DNA from 2 places in the Providencia sp. PROV004 genome. Region 1 is predicted to be linked to the other one. Evidence: predicted binding sites of a transcription regulator. Region 1 holds the regulator's gene; the other holds the start of a gene.
What was found. Region 1 encodes PhoB, which activates phosphate uptake and scavenging genes when phosphate is short. Its sites were predicted from a motif close to CTGTCATAAAACTGNCNNAT; they were not measured.

Region 1 (7,981 bases):
CAAGGCTCAACGCTTTTTGCGTAGTGGTGATATCTTGCGCTAATTCAACATCTTTTTGGAGCTGTTTCTGTTTTTGCGTTTGCGCATTAAGGCATTGAGATAATATTAATGGCAATAACTTAGCATGTTGCAAACGTGCTTGTAGCTGTTCAATGTGTTGATTGATGGTGTTAATGTCATGTTTTTCTTGGTTTCGCTTGTAGATTTCTTCTTGTTTTTTGAACGCTACAGTGCTGTGCTCTAACTCGAGACGTTTTTGGGATAATTTCTCTGTTTGCTGCTGCTGTTGCCGCTGTAACTGCTCGACTTCATTTGAAAGTATCTGTTGTTTTTCGTGCAAGCTGGCCAGTTTATCAGCTAATTCGAAAATAAAATGGCCTTGTTGTTGCCAACTGCCTATTTGTGAACTGAGCTCAGCGTCTTTTGGGTGTTCTTCTAGGAATATATTGTGTTTTTTTAACTCAATGTACGCATTTTGGATCTGACTTTGCGTTTCACTAACTAAGCATTGCTTTTGCTGAAGAGTGATTTGTTGTTGTTCAATTTGCTGTTTAATTTCAGATTGTTGCTGTTTCAATTGTGCAATTTGGTTATCAAGAGGCCTGACTGTTTCATCAATCAATTGATGTTGTTGTTTGGCAAAATCAAGGTGTTGTTGATACTCGGATTGCGATTTAAACAACTTTTCTTGCAGTGGGGTGCGCTCAGTTTGTTGGGTTTGCAAGCTAAGTTTCAAATGGTGTTGTTTATTCGTGTATTCAGTGAGTTGTTGCTGTTGTCGTTCAACTTCCTGCCATAATGGACGAAGGGATTCCGCAGGGGCACTATCAGCTAATCTTTTTAATTGAGGTTGCGCGGCTTGGAGCTCAAGTTCGTTTTTTTTGAGTTCTTCATCAAGTGATTGCATGCGCTGGGTGAGTTGATGATATTGTTGCCACCAATTAACCCCTTGTTGGTGGCGAGCACGCTGTTGCTTGGTTTGTGCTTCTTGTTCAAGCAAATCGTTTTGCTGTACCAATAATTCTTGATGTTCTACTTCTGTGAGTAAATTAATGTTTTGCGCTTTTGCTTTTAGCAAATCTAAGTCAATTTTGGCTTGCTTGTGTTGATTAAAAACATAAATTGAAATTTGGCTATAAATTTCGGTGCCTGTAATTTCTTCAAGTAAATCAGCGCGTTCTTTCTCAGAGGCATTTAAAAAAGCCGCGAAGTCCCCTTGGGAGAGTAAAATGGATTTAGTAAAACGCTCATAATCAAGCCCTGTTATTTGCGCCACTAATTCTTTTATCTCTGTGATTTTTACGGTCAATATTTTACCATCAGCAACCGTTGCAAGCTCTGCTTTAGGCTGTTGTAAATTGCCATCAGGTTTCCCTCCAGCCCGTCGTTGGCTCCAAAAGGCTCGATAAGCTTTACCTTTGACCTCAAACTCTACCTCCGCGAGGCATTCCCCTGTATGGCGAGTCATCAGTTCATTTTGTGCATTAGAAATGGTTTTTAAACGCGGTGTTCGGTGATAAAGCGCGAGGCAAATCGCATCTAATAAGGTCGTTTTTCCTGCACCGGTGGCACCCGTAATGGCAAACAGGCCATTGCTAGCAAATGGCTCTTCAGTGAAATCAATTTTCCATTCACCTCTAAGAGAGTTAATATTTTTTAAACGTAAACTTAAAATTTTCATATTAACTTTCCTTGCTCAGTTGCAATGCGTCATAAGATTGTTGAAATAGCTGGAATAGACGCTGTTCACGCTCAGGATCTTCTAAAGACTCTTGAGCAAGGCGGCGTAAAAAAACGTCTTCTACGGTGAGTTCACTCAATGTTTCATTGGCCAAGGTTTGGCTTTGTCCCTGTATTTGCTTGCGTGCACGGCGTAGTATTACGACTTCGACTGGGAGGTCTTGTGTCAAAGCTTCAATACGTTGTTGGATATCAGCGAGGTAATCTTGTGAAGCAACTTCAATATCAAGCCAAACCGGTTTATCACCTTGGTAATCTTTCCATATCTCTAATTGCTGTTCTATTTGGTTTAAGGAGCCTTTAATACTTTGTAATGGCTGAATAGTCGGGATTTCCAGTGGTGTGATTTGAGTCAATTCACTTCCGCTGAATTCAACAAGGCAGACACTTTTTTGTTGTGTTGTTTCGTCAAAGCTCAATGCAATAGGTGAACCGCAGTAGCGAATATTTTCTTGTCCTCCAATCACTTGGGACCGGTGAATATGGCCAAGGGCGATATAGTCAGCAGGCGGAAAAGCCCCTGAAGGAAACGCATCTAACGTACCAATATAAATATCTCGTACAGAGTCAGTTAAGGCTGCGCCGACAACAGTTAAATGGCCTGTTGCAATAATTGGAATATCCAGCCCCAAAGCGGTTCGCTGTTCTAGCGCGAGTTGGTAGCTGGCTTGGTAATGATCATGAATAGCTGTTTGCAGCGAGCGTTGTTTCTCTTCAATATTTTGTCCTGCAATACTTAGTTGAATATCTCGAGGGCGTAAAAAAGGAATGGCACAGACTAAACCAATAGGTTGAGCCTGTTTATTGACTAAGGTAACAACATGGGGCTCACTTCCCGACGTAATGACTTGTGTATTTAAGTAACGAAGTAGAGCACTTGATTCATTGAGTACAGAAACTGAGTCGTGATTACCGCTTAAAATGACTAATTGGCAGCCTGTTTTTTGTAAATCAACAATAAATTTGTTGTACAGTTCACGTGCATAGCTAGGCGGAGAGCCTGTATCGAAGATATCACCAGCAACGATGACTGCATCAACGTGATGTAATTCCACTTGTTCAACGAGCCAATTCAAGAAATGTTGGTGCTCAGGCGCACGGCTTTTGGTAAAAAAATACTGACCAAGGTGCCAGTCTGAAGTATGAATAATGCGCATGAGCTATCAATTCCTATCAACAATAATGTGCACGAGCGTTCGATAACTAAGTATACCTGATCCAGATAACTCGTTGAGGGATGTTTGCGGCTTTATTACCATGTTGCGGAAATATTTCACTTAAATGACATTTAACCGCTAAAATAAAGATTAATATGAGTTTTGCTCATTGATATTCATAATTCTGTCATAAAAGTGACGCATAATACTTTCACATTTTAAATGTCTTCTTAATTTTACAGGAACAATCATGGCAAGACGCATTCTAGTTGTTGAAGATGAAGCGCCCATCCGAGAAATGGTTTGTTTTGTATTAGAACAGAATGGTTTTCAGCCTATTGAAGCTGATGATTATGACAGTGCGATTGCACAACTCGTTGACCCTCTACCCGATCTCGTACTACTGGATTGGATGATCCCAGGGGGCTCCGGTATCCAAGTAATTAAGCATATGAAGCGTGATAGCGCAACACGTGACGTTCCTGTCATGATGTTAACCGCACGAGGAGAAGAAGAAGACCGCGTAAAAGGTTTGGAAGTTGGCGCGGATGACTATCTGATTAAGCCGTTTTCACCAAAGGAATTAATCGCTCGGGTAAAGGCAATTTTACGTCGTATTTCACCAATGGCGACGGAAGATATTATTGAAATGAATGGGTTAACGTTAGACCCTACTTCTCATCGTGTGACCAGCAATGAAATCCCTATCGATATGGGGCCAACTGAATATAAATTACTGCATTTCTTCATGACTCACCCTGAACGCGTATATAGTAGAGAACAGCTACTAAATTATGTATGGGGAGCCAATGTGTATGTGGAAGATAGAACCGTTGATGTCCATATTAGGCGGTTAAGAAAGGCACTAGAGACGGAAGGTCATGATAAAATGGTACAAACTGTACGCGGTACAGGTTATCGTTTTTCTATCCGTTACTAAAAACCACAAAGGGAGAGGCATGCGTGCTTGAACGTTTATCGATTAAGCAGCTGATTTGGGGGCTGTTTTTATTTATCTTACCCGCCCTTATCTTATCGGTTTTTATTGGCCACCTAGCGTGGCTATTAGTGATATCGCTACTTGCTGCACTGACATGGCATGGGTATAACCTACTTAAACTTTCTTACTGGTTGTGGCTCGATAAAAGCATGTTACCACCCGAGGGGAAAGGAGGGTGGGAACCGATATTTTATGGCATCTACCAGATGCAACAACGTAATCGTAAACGCCGTCGTGAGCTAGGCCAGTTAATTAAACGGTTTCGTAGTGGTGCAGAATCACTACCTGATGCGGTGGTTATGATGACAACAGAAGGGAATATCTTCTGGTGTAATCGTCATGCGCAGGCTTTACTCGGTTTCCGTTGGCCTGAAGATAATGGCCAACATATTTTTAATTTATTACGTTACCCAGATTTTAGCCGATACTTCACCATTAAGCGTTATGACCAAGCGCTGACTATCGAGCTCAATAGTGGTGAAATTGTTGAATTTCGTATCTTGCCGTATACCGAAGGGCAGTTATTGATGGTAGCTCGAGATGTGACAGAAAAACGCCGTTTGGAAAAGGCCCGTAGGGACTTCTTTGCGAATGTAAGCCATGAATTACGAACTCCTCTTACTGTCATTCAAGGCTACCTTGAGGTCATGGATGACCAAGAAAATGTCACTGCGGCCAATAAAAAAGCACTGCATGTCATGCAAGAGCAAACTCATCGTATGGATAACTTGGTTAAACAGCTTTTGCAGTTATCACGTATAGAAATTGCTCCTCAAATTAACCTTGATGAGCAAGTGAATATCCCTGTCATTCTCAAAATGATTGAGCAAGAAGCGTTAAGTTTAAGCCAAGGGCGCCACCAGTTTGAATTTCATGTTGATGAAAAATTGCGTGTCCATGGTAATGAAGAACAATTACGAAGTGCAGTGGCGAATTTAGTCTATAACGCAATCAGCCATACGCCAGAAGGCACCAAAATTTGGGTTGAATGGCAAAGAAATGGTCAGGGTGCTCGTTTTAGTGTGAGAGATAACGGGCAAGGGATACCTACAGAGCATATTCCTCGTTTGACAGAACGGTTTTATCGGGTAGATAAAGCACGCTCCCGCCAAGGCGGTGGAGGTACCGGCCTTGGGTTGGCTATTGTTAAACATGCATTACAGCACCATAGCAGCCAATTGGTGGTAACAAGTCAATTAGGTAAAGGGAGTGAGTTTTCATTTACTTTACCGCCAGTATTTATTGTTGATGACAAAAAACTTAAAAATGGGTAAATAATTCCACTTTGTTAATATAATCAAAATATTAATAAAGTGGATTATTTCTATTTATCAATCCATACCTGTATTAAATTCAAAACATATATATTTAATGCTGATTATTGCTATCACATTAATTATATATTCTGTTAAATAATCAATTTTAATCACCAGAAAAAGACGAGTTGTTCATTTTTCGAGCAAAGCATATAACGAGTATTGGGATTTTACTGAAAGTAATCACTAGTTCTGAAAATTAGTTTAGTTATTTATTCTTGTTTTTCGGTTTGCTATTGCCTTTTTGCCCTATAAAAGTTCTACTTGTTGTCAGTTATTGGCGAATTTTTCTGTTTTTTGACTTTTCATTTCGTATGATACAAACAAACATGCTTTTTTATATTGTTAACAGTATGTTTATCAGAATTCTATCTCGCTATATATATTTCAAAGGGTTGCTAAGTGTAAACCCATAATTTTCTATTTTGTCACTTAAAAATAACATAATATGGCTCATCGTTTATCATCAAGAGATATCATCGCATTAGGCTTTATGACTTTTGCGTTATTCGTAGGGGCAGGAAACATTATCTTTCCTCCCATGGTTGGCTTGCAGGCAGGGGAACAAGTTTGGACTGCGGCACTAGGGTTTTTGGTTACAGGCGTGGGTTTACCTGTTTTAACCGTTATTGCGCTAGCTAAAGTGGGTGGGGGCATTGAAGCGCTCAGTACACCCGTTGGCAAAACGGCAGGGTTACTATTGGCGGTTGTTGCTTATTTGTCTGTAGGGCCTCTATTTGCAACGCCAAGAACGGCGACTGTATCCTATAAAGTCGGTATCGCACCTTTATTCGGTGGTGAGTCCGATATGCTGTTACTTATCTACAGCGTAGTTTACTTCGTTCTAGTTATCGGTATTTCACTATATCCCGGAAAACTGCTTGATAGCGTTGGGCACATTTTAGCACCTGTAAAAATGTTAGCCTTGGCTATTTTGGGTATTGCGGCTGTCATGTGGCCTGCGGGGGATCCGATCCCTTCTACAATAGAATACCGTGAGATGGCTTTCTCGAATGGCTTTATCAATGGTTATCTAACTATGGATACCCTTGGTGCTATGGTATTTGGTATCGTTATTGTTAATGCGGCGCGTTCAAGGGGTATCGAAAACTCTTCACTATTAACCCGTTACACTATGTGGGCAGGGTTAATTGCAGGGGTATTATTAACTCTGGTCTATTTGTCCTTGTTTAAGCTTGGTGAGAATAGCGGTTCGTTAATTCCAAACCCTGCTGATGGCGCTGATATTTTACATACCTATGTTCAATATACTTTTGGTAATTACGGTAGCTTCTTCCTTGCGGTATTAATCTTTGTTGCCTGTATGGTAACTGCCGTGGGTTTAACTTGTGCCTGTGCCGAGTTCTTTAGCCGCTATGTACCGATTTCTTACCGTAAACTGGTATTGATCTTGGGTGTGTTCTCCATGGTGATCTCAAACTTAGGTTTGAGTAAGTTAATCGCCTTCTCATTACCCGTGCTAGTTTCAATTTATCCACCTTGTATTGTCTTAATTTTATTAAGCTTTACTTTGAAGTGGTGGAAAAACCCAACGATAGTGATTGCGCCGACAATGTTAGTTAGCTTTGTCGTCGGTTTAATCGGTGCCGTAAAAGCGTCAGACCATCTTAAAGGTTATATTCCTGAATGGATGACAGCAATGCCACTGTATAAACAAGACTTAGTCTGGGTATTACCAACTGTTGTTGTGATGGTCGTGGCTATTTTATGCGATAAGTTTGTGTCACCTGCTGCACAGCATAAGCAAGTGTAATTAATTGAAATTACAAAAAAGGAGCTAAATAGCTCCTTTTTCTATTTTATTAGGCCATTAATCAACACCGACAGCACTCCCTGCTGGGCGACGTACATCGTTAGAGCCATAAATGAAACCTTCGCGAACTTTCCCTGAAACAGCGGAATCATTACCCGAAGATTTGGCACTAACACCAGCTCCTTCAGGGATCGCGACCATAATCAGCTCGGCGGCACCCCACGGTGTTTGTTCAACCATCTGGTAACCCATTTTATCGAGTAGTGCTAAGGTGTCTTTAGAAACGCCTCTTTGCTCATAATAAACCTCATCAGGGAGCCACTGGTGGTGAATACGCGGTGCATTAACGGCTTCTTGTGGTGGCATACCATGGTCGATAATATTTAAAGCGGTTTGCAGCGTAATCGAAATAATTCGTGAGCCTCCGGGTGAACCGAGAACTAGAAATACTTTGCCATCTTTCGTTACGATAGTTGGGCTCATGGATGACAGTGGGCGCTTACCTGGTGCAATAGAATTGCGTTCACCTTGTACTAAACCATACAGGTTTTTTTCACCTACTTTGGTGGTGAAGTCATCCATTTCATCGTTTAAGAAAAAGCCAGTTCCGGGCGGGATCACCACAGAGCCAAAGCGACCATTAATCGTGTAAGTAGTTGAAACCGCATTTCCTTTTTCATCGACGACAGAGTAATGCGTGGTCTCCGGTTTTTCGTGAGGCCCTATTCCTGGTTGAACTTGCGTGGATGGCGTTGCTTGGTTGGGTTTGATTTCTTTGCGTAACTCTTCTGCATAGGCTTTGCTGAGTAGCTTTTCCGTTGGGTTATCGACAAACTCAGGATCACCGAGGAAGGTATTTCTGTCCATATAAGCATGGCGCATCGCTTCCGTTAGAGTATGAATATAGTCCGCGGAGTTAAAGCCCATTTCTTTGAGGTCATACCCTTCTAAGATATTAAGCGTTTGGCAGATAGTCACTCCACCTGAACTTGGT
Region 2 (7,981 bases), 160 kb from region 1:
ACGCGTTTGTCTGCGATGAAAGTCGGTTCTCCATTGGATGAAACAACCGAGATGGGGCCGCTGGCCAATAAAGCGCATTACGAAAAAATCTTAGGTTTGTTTGAAAAAGCTCGCCAAGAGGGTAGTGAAATTATTTATGGTGGCCAACCCGTTGCAGGCGCTGGGTACTTTGTGCCTCCAACCATTATTCGTGCTAATAGCCCAGATGATGTATTGATGAAAGAGGAAACATTTGGGCCAATAGGGACTTTCTTGAGTTACGATGACGAAGAAGAACTTATTGAGATGATGAATAGCACTCCGTTTGGTTTAGCTGCGAGTTTATGGACAAATGATCTTAGTAAAGCAATGCGTATGATTTCACGCATTGAAGCGGGAACGGTATGGGTGAATATGCATACCTTCCTTGACCCCGCAGTGCCATTTGGTGGCATTAAGTCATCAGGTATTGGTCGTGAATTTGGTAGTGCCTTTATTGAGTATTACACAGAGTTAAAGTCTGTCATGGTGCGTTATTAGTGTTCAATTTATATTCAATTAATCAACATTTCCCGGCCATCGTGCCGGGTTTTTTATATTTGATAGATACTATGGCTTATTAATCAATTCAAAGACAAAGCTATTGTGGATGTTCATCCACGGCGGGTGGTCGTTAGATTTACTGTCATTTTTCTTGGTGAATGATAAACCCGGATGAAACAAGCTCGGTTCGGTTAGTCACATTTGCTTTAGTGAAGATATTGCGTAAGTGAGTCTTCACTGTTGATAGCGAAACCCCCAGTAATAATGCAATTCGCTTATTGCTCGCGCCTTCTCGTACTAAATGGATAATTTCTTGTTCTTTGGGGGTATAAGCCACTAAGGAATCAGGTAGTACATCAAATGTCATCAGCTCAGCGACAGGTAAAATAGTATTTAATCGCATGATTTCTTGTTGGCTAAATGGGCTGTCTCGCAGCACCGAAATCCCCGCAATAATTTTATTTTTACGACGAATAAATATTTCCGCCATATCAGTCATGTTATTTGGCTGCATAAAATCATGGAAAAAAGCTTGATTCTGCTGGCGTATTTCAGAATCCATTCTCACTAAGCGTAAATCATCGCTGCGAAAATGGTCAGGGTGTAAAGGATCTAATTGGTGAAAATAAGCGAGATACTCTTCATGCATTTTTGCCGGTATCCCGTGAAGAACGTAGTTATCTGGTTGGCAATGATCATTCACGAGGTAATACACCAATGCAGAAACCGGAATAATATGCGCAATGGTATTTAGGCAGCAATCAATCAATGTTTGTTGATGAGGCTCGAATAATGGTGAATTCATCATATTCCCTTGTGTACTAATCGAATTATTATCATGCCTCTTAATGAATTTAACATAAAATAAACATATTAATAACGTGAAGTTGATAGCAGTATTTAAAACTCATGAAAACCTCATGAATATTGATTTGCTGCTTTTTGGTATCTTTAGAAAGATATTTATTAATATATTAACAAGTGGTTTGTTTGTTACATATTGATATTACTTTAATTATTTTTTTTGTTTTTAAAAATATGGGTACTTTTCGCGAGCTATACTTTATTTCCCCTCTCTCTGGGTATCGTCCTTTAGAACGATAGCAGTGGATTTAAGCTTATTTCTATAGTGGATATGAAACCACTTTATTTTTACAAAAAATTCACATTAATAGCTAGGTAGAGAGTGAGAGGGAAGCAAGATGAATTTATCCTCAAAATTGTCGACACATTTAGAAAAAGGGAAAGTTGGCTTTCCGACCACCTTGGCGAGTTCTGCTGGTTTGATTATGGCCAGTCCTGTTATTTTAACCGTCACGAGTGGATTCGGCATCGGTGGCGATACGTTTGCCTTAGCGGTGCTACTCAGTTTCATCATGATGCAAGCTCAGTTAACTACATTTTCGGAGGCTGCGGCCATTCTCCCAACGTCAGGCTCAGTATATGACTATATCTCTTGTGGGATGGGACGCTTTTGGGCGATAACAGGTGCGCTTTCGGCTTACTTGATTGTGCATGTGTTTGCAGGAACTGCCGAAACTATTCTGTCAGGGATTATGGCTCTCGTTAATTTTGAGCATCTCAACACGGTCTTAGAGACCAGTAACTCATCTTGGATGGTTGGTGTTGGGTTGGTTGTCACGTTTGGTATCTTAAATGCATTTGGTATTGAAGCCTTTGGTAAGGTCGAGGTTGTACTGACATTTGCCATGTGGTCCACGTTAGTAATTTTTAGTGTGAGTGGTTTGTTGTTGCCATTTCATGTGGATATGGACGGCTGGTTTGGTCAGCCACTCAATACGGACCCAACACTAATACTGAGCTTTGTTGGTATGGCAATGTTCATGTTTGTTGGTTGTGAGCTAGTAACCCCAATGGCTCCTGAAATTAAAAATTCCGCGAAAGTGATTCCCCGTGCGATGACAACAGGTTTATTTTGTGTCGCACTCTGTATGGTGTTATTCGGTGCAGCGCTAGCGAACCAAGTGGAAAATGTGGTCGTTGACCCGCTGACAGGTACGCGTTTACTTGAAACACCGATGGCAATCCCTGCATTCGCCGAAATTGTTATGGGTGAGTTTGGTAAATACTGGATAGGTATCGCGTTATTACTGGCTGGTGGAGCGACCATCAATACGTTAATGGCAGCGGTTCCTCGCATTCTTTATGGAATGGCTCTTGATGGGGCATTACCACGCATCTTTGCTTATTTGCACCCTCGTTTTAAAACTCCAGTATTCGGTATTTTAGTAGCTGTGATGATCCCATGTTTGCACGCTTTTGCTATTCAAGGCGACCTTGATCGTATCATTCCATTGGTACTGGCGGCGGTGTGTTCTTGGGGTACGGCTTACTTGCTGGTAACGATTTCAGTAGTGTTATTGCGTATTCGTCGACCTGACTTACATCGAGCCTATCGTTCGCCTTTTTTCCCTATACCGCAAATTATTTCGAGTGTCGGGATTATTTTAGCGATTGTGTATATCACTCCACCAGGCATGAATAAATCGGATATCTATATTCCTTTTGCCATTATGTTAGGTTTAACAGCCGGATATGCATTAATTTGGACCGTTTTTGTACAGAAAGTGAACCCATTTAAACCTGTGGATGTTGAATACGTTTTATCTAATTCCTTCGCTGATGAAGAAATGGAAGGAGGCCAACTTGAGCCATTACGTAACCTCGCCTAAACCGTCTTTGTGGAAGAAAATCGGTAAGTTTACCCAGCAACGTTTGCCTGCCGGATATCAAACAGGATTGACTCTTAACCGTGTTGAGAAGGACATGGCGCCTTATCCATGTGAGTGGGGGGCACCCGGAGTGCTTCATGTGCAGCCTCAACCCGAATTAACGATTGAGGTGACTGAACGGCCAAGAAAATTGTTTCTCGCTTTTATTGTGTATAGCCGTTTTGCGGTATCTGGCCAATGTACAGATAGTATCAATGCAAAAATTGAAGTAAAAACCCGTGGGACTATAAAGAAGAAGCATATCCATTTTGTTTCGAAGCAGATGGATGGGCAGAAAGTTATTGAATGGCTGAATGAGTACCCAATTATTAGGCAAACATTAGAAGAGCTGGAATTTAATCATTGCGAGATAGAGTTTAGCCGAGGACGTTGGCGTTGTGAAATTGAGCCTTACACGGCATCAGAAATGGTGAGCCGCATTCCCGCGACTCGCCGTTATTTGAGATTAATAAAAAAACAACGCTATTATTTATTGAGTGCGCTGCAGTTAATTAACCAACTGGTGGAAAAACGTGCTGTGAGCCATTGAGTTTAAAAGAGTTTTTTGATAGTAATAATTATTATCAATTGACTCACTGGAATTTGATGTGAAATCTTTGCCTCTTTTAGGTTGTATGTTGTTTTCTTCTGCGGTGATGGCAACACACGCTGACTGTATACGTTTATCTGAGCTTTCCTTTGCTGAAGGGGTACATGATAGCGAAGGTCATAGCTGCTTATCTTTTGAAGTATCGCAGCAAGATTTTATAAAACAACGCGGTGAAGGTCTTTCCAAGGTTCTATTATTGGATTCCAATAAACAGCCAGTGCGTGCATTGCAAGAGTACGGTTCAGTACAAGAACCTCATAGTGCGGATTATTTAGTATCAAAAAATGGGGTTTATTATTTAGCGTTGAATGGTGAGCCGGGTAAACCTTGGCAATTAAAGTTTGATGTCACCCAGTACCAGCCTTTAGCCATTAAAAAGGATAATGAACCGGTTACTCCTAAGCTGCAAAGTTTATTGGATGAATATTATCAAAATGGTGATACAAGCGCATTTTGGCAAGCCGTTGCCGCGCAAGGAACGCCACTGGTTGAAGATTTTTCAAATAGACAAAAACGGGTGACATTCCTTTGGCGTGGCGCGAAAGCAAACGCCTATATTTTAGGTGCGCCGTCAGGTAGTCACGAAAGAATGGCCCATTTGGCGGGAACGGATATTTGGTATCGTTCTTTTATCATCCCTAATGATACGTTATCGCAATATAAAATTGCACCTGATATCCCTTCTGTACCGGAAGGCGGTTTTGCTCAACGTAAAGCAATTCTAGTCACCGCGCAGTCTGACCCATATAATTCTCACGTTATTCCTTCCCTAAATGTCGATAAATATAACCGTTTTTCGTTGTTATCATTGGCACCGAACATACGCCAGTGTCACTTTCCTGATGTAGAAAATCGGCAGATTAAAGGCCGTTTAGAGACTTTTACGTTGGTGAGTCAAATATTAAAAAACGAAAGAAAAATAACGGTTTATCAGCCTAATGTACCAATGGAATCACCGGCGTTATTGTTGCTATTGGATGGGCAAATTTACCTGCAAAACTATCAAATGGAGAAATTCTTTGATAAGTGGATGAATCAGGGGAGTTTTCCAGCTATGAATATTATATTTGTTGATAGCATAAATTCAGAGCGTCGTGGGGATGAACTTCCCCCAAATGATGCCTTTCCTAAGTTGCTGGCAGATGAGCTTATGCCTCAATTAGCACAAATGGGAATTCAAGCGCCTGCAAGCCATACGATTATTGCGGGTTCCAGTTATGGTGGGATTGGCGCGACATGGAATGCATTACAACATCCTGAAATCTTCGGTAATGTTATCAGTATGTCAGGATCTTATTGGTGGGCTCCAAAAGATAAAGACCCTGAGTGGTTAATTCGTGAAATCGAAATTATACCAACGCAACCTATCCGTTTTTTCCTTGAGGCCGGCTTATTCGAACAACGCGGTAGTTGGGGGGGAATTATTCAGAACCACTACCGATTACTGGATGTTCTAAAACACAAAGGTTATCAAGTTGATGCTATTGAGTTACCTAGCGGGCACGACTATGTTTCTTGGTGTGAAACGCTTTATGAGGGAACAAATCAACTTGTGTCACAATGGTAAATAGCCATAACACTGATTCACAACAAGCAGCTTATATTTAGCTGCTTTTTCACATTTATGACAAACGTCTTCATTTCGCCATAAAAGCGTCATTCAACTGTCATCTAGCTCCTTTAGCATGCCTGTCATTATTTGAAATACACATTTTCTCTTTTTATTATTGATTGGCAAGGAAACAGTTATGACTGGTAATTTTATGAAATCCCTTTTAGCTGTCACGGTAAGTACTTTAATTTTAGGAAGTGCAGTCCCTGCCTACGCGGCTGATAAAAATGATGCGGTGTCAGAAAACCGTGCGGCACAAGGTGATATCACAAAATTTGGTGGTGCGCGTCGTTTAGCGACAGAGCAAACTGATATCATGAAAGCGGCACTTCACAATGGCCAAGCCAAAAATGTGATTCTGTTTATTGGTGATGGTATGGGTGACTCAGAGATAACCGTTGCCCGTAACTATGCAGAAGGTGCTTCAGGGTTCTTTAAAGGAATCGATGCCTTGCCAATTACAGGCCAATATACCCATTATGCGTTAGATAAGAAAACCCAAAAACCAGACTATGTGACTGACTCTGCAGCGTCTGCCACGGCGTGGTCTTCTGGTGTAAAAACCTACAATGGCGCATTAGGGATTGATGTATTTGGCAACGATCATGAGACATTAATTGAGATAGCTAAACGTAATGGTAAAGCGACGGGTAACGTCACAACCTCTGAGATTCAAGACGCTACGCCAGCTGCACAGTTTTCGCATGTGAGTGCGCGTAAATGTTATGGCCCTGAGGAAACAGCAGAAAAATGTGCGGCTAACGCGCTAGAAAATGGCGGTCGAGGTTCAATTTCAGAGCAACTGTTGGTAACTCGCCCAGATGTCACCCTTGGTGGTGGAGCTAAGAGCTTCAAGCAAGAAGCAAAGGCGGGTGACTACAAAGGTAAAACGTTGGAGCAACAGGCGATTGAGCGTGGGTATAATATTGTGCGTGACGCTAAGTCATTAGACAGCATTACTGTTGCAAATCAAGATAAACCTGTTCTGGGCTTATTCCATGATGGCAACATGACTGTTGCATGGGAAGGCCCGAAAGCAGTTCATTACGGTAATATCAACAATGCGCCGTTAGAATGTAAACCGAATGCTAAGTTAGACCCGAATGCACCAACATTGGCTCAAATGACGAAAAAAGCGATTGAGCTGTTAGAAGTCAACCCAAATGGTTTCTTCTTGCAGGTTGAAAGTGCTTCTATCGATAAGCAAGACCATAAAGCAAACCCATGTGGTCAAATTGGTGAAACTGTCGCTCTCGACCAAGCTGTACAAGTCGGCTTAGATTTCGCTAAAAAACATGGTGATACATTAGTTATCGTGACCGCTGACCATTCACATTCAAGCCAAATTATTCCTGAAGGCACTAAGTCAACGGGTTTAACGCAGGCGTTGATTACTAAAGACGGTTCTGTGATGGTGGTAAATTACGGTAACTCTGAAGAAGATGACTCTCAAGAGCACACGGGTGCTCAGTTACGTGTAGCGGCTTATGGTCCACATGCGGCAAACGTAATGGGTCTGACTGACCAAACTGATTTGTTCTTTACCATGCGCGATGCAATGGGATTGAAGCAATAAACCAACCCTGTAGTAAAAATTCTCCGCAATAGGATGTTGCGGGGAGTTTTTTTATTTCTAGCCCTTTTTTTTCTTATTTTTCAACCATGCCTCAATGAACGTACTAAACATTTGCACTTCTTTTTTTATTCATTATCTTGATAAATTGATTTATTAAATAACAATAAATGTGCTTATTCATAGGCACGAATAATGAGAATGACATTATGAGAGAAGTTCGCGAACTGCAACGAGAGGAAATCCCATCTGTTTGGTCTATCGACCGCACTGAATTAATTGAAAACCTTTATCTATATCGAAATGGTGAGTTGGTGCTATCCAAGCAGCGGTTTGATATGAAAGGTTGGCCAGAAGGCGAACCTGAAGCTTATACCCCTCATTTGTTGGAAAGTTATGACCAAGGAGCGGTATTTCTTGGTATTTTTGAGCAGGGCAAGCTAATTGCTGCCGCAAGTTTAGATAATGTGTGGCGCGGCGAACAAAAAAATTTACTGCAATTGTCTTTCCTGCATGTGAGCCACTCACATCGTGGTAAAGGTTTAGCAGGGATGTTATTCCAACAATGCGCTGAAATGGCGATACAAAAAGGTGCAAAAGGCTTATATATTTCTGCGACACCTTCAGAAAATACGGTGCACTTTTATCAACATCTCGGTTGTTCCTTAATTGCCCAGCCTGACCCTGAATTATTTGCATTGGAGCCCGAAGATATTCATTTTATTTATCTATTTTCGTAAGTTTGTATTTTGTAAAATAAGTGTTAATTTATAGCGTGGTGAAATAAAAAAGCATTGAAATTTACTAGAAACTAGATATGATTGATAATCATTATCATTTAAGGGTGTTGAGGTCACTATGCCAACTAGCATATCAAAAACCACAGGTTTAAGGCGAATAGGTGCTGGCCTTTGGGGTGTTTTTGCTGTGAT

Region 2: phoA (alkaline phosphatase) is a predicted target of PhoB. The motif match lies at 5,518-5,537, and genes of this name have one in related genera.

Annotation. Positions count from the first base shown of each region.
Region 1 is NZ_CP042859.1:804,044-812,024, forward strand. It holds gene FVA69_RS03480 (AAA family ATPase) at 1-1,681, opposite strand, end outside; gene sbcD (exonuclease subunit SbcD) at 1,683-2,897, opposite strand; gene phoB (phosphate regulon transcriptional regulator PhoB) at 3,148-3,837, shown strand; gene phoR (phosphate regulon sensor histidine kinase PhoR) at 3,861-5,171, shown strand; gene brnQ (branched-chain amino acid transport system II carrier protein) at 5,662-6,987, shown strand; gene ggt (gamma-glutamyltransferase) at 7,045-7,981, opposite strand, start outside.
Region 2 is NZ_CP042859.1:642,469-650,449, forward strand. It holds gene FVA69_RS02705 (aldehyde dehydrogenase family protein) at 1-519, shown strand, start outside; gene FVA69_RS02710 (helix-turn-helix domain-containing protein) at 665-1,327, opposite strand; gene FVA69_RS02715 (APC family permease) at 1,725-3,215, shown strand; gene FVA69_RS02720 (DUF3156 family protein) at 3,190-3,804, shown strand; gene FVA69_RS02725 (alpha/beta hydrolase-fold protein) at 3,863-5,431, shown strand; gene phoA (alkaline phosphatase) at 5,613-7,052, shown strand; gene FVA69_RS02735 (GNAT family N-acetyltransferase) at 7,259-7,789, shown strand; gene FVA69_RS02740 (DUF1435 family protein) at 7,908-7,981, shown strand, end outside.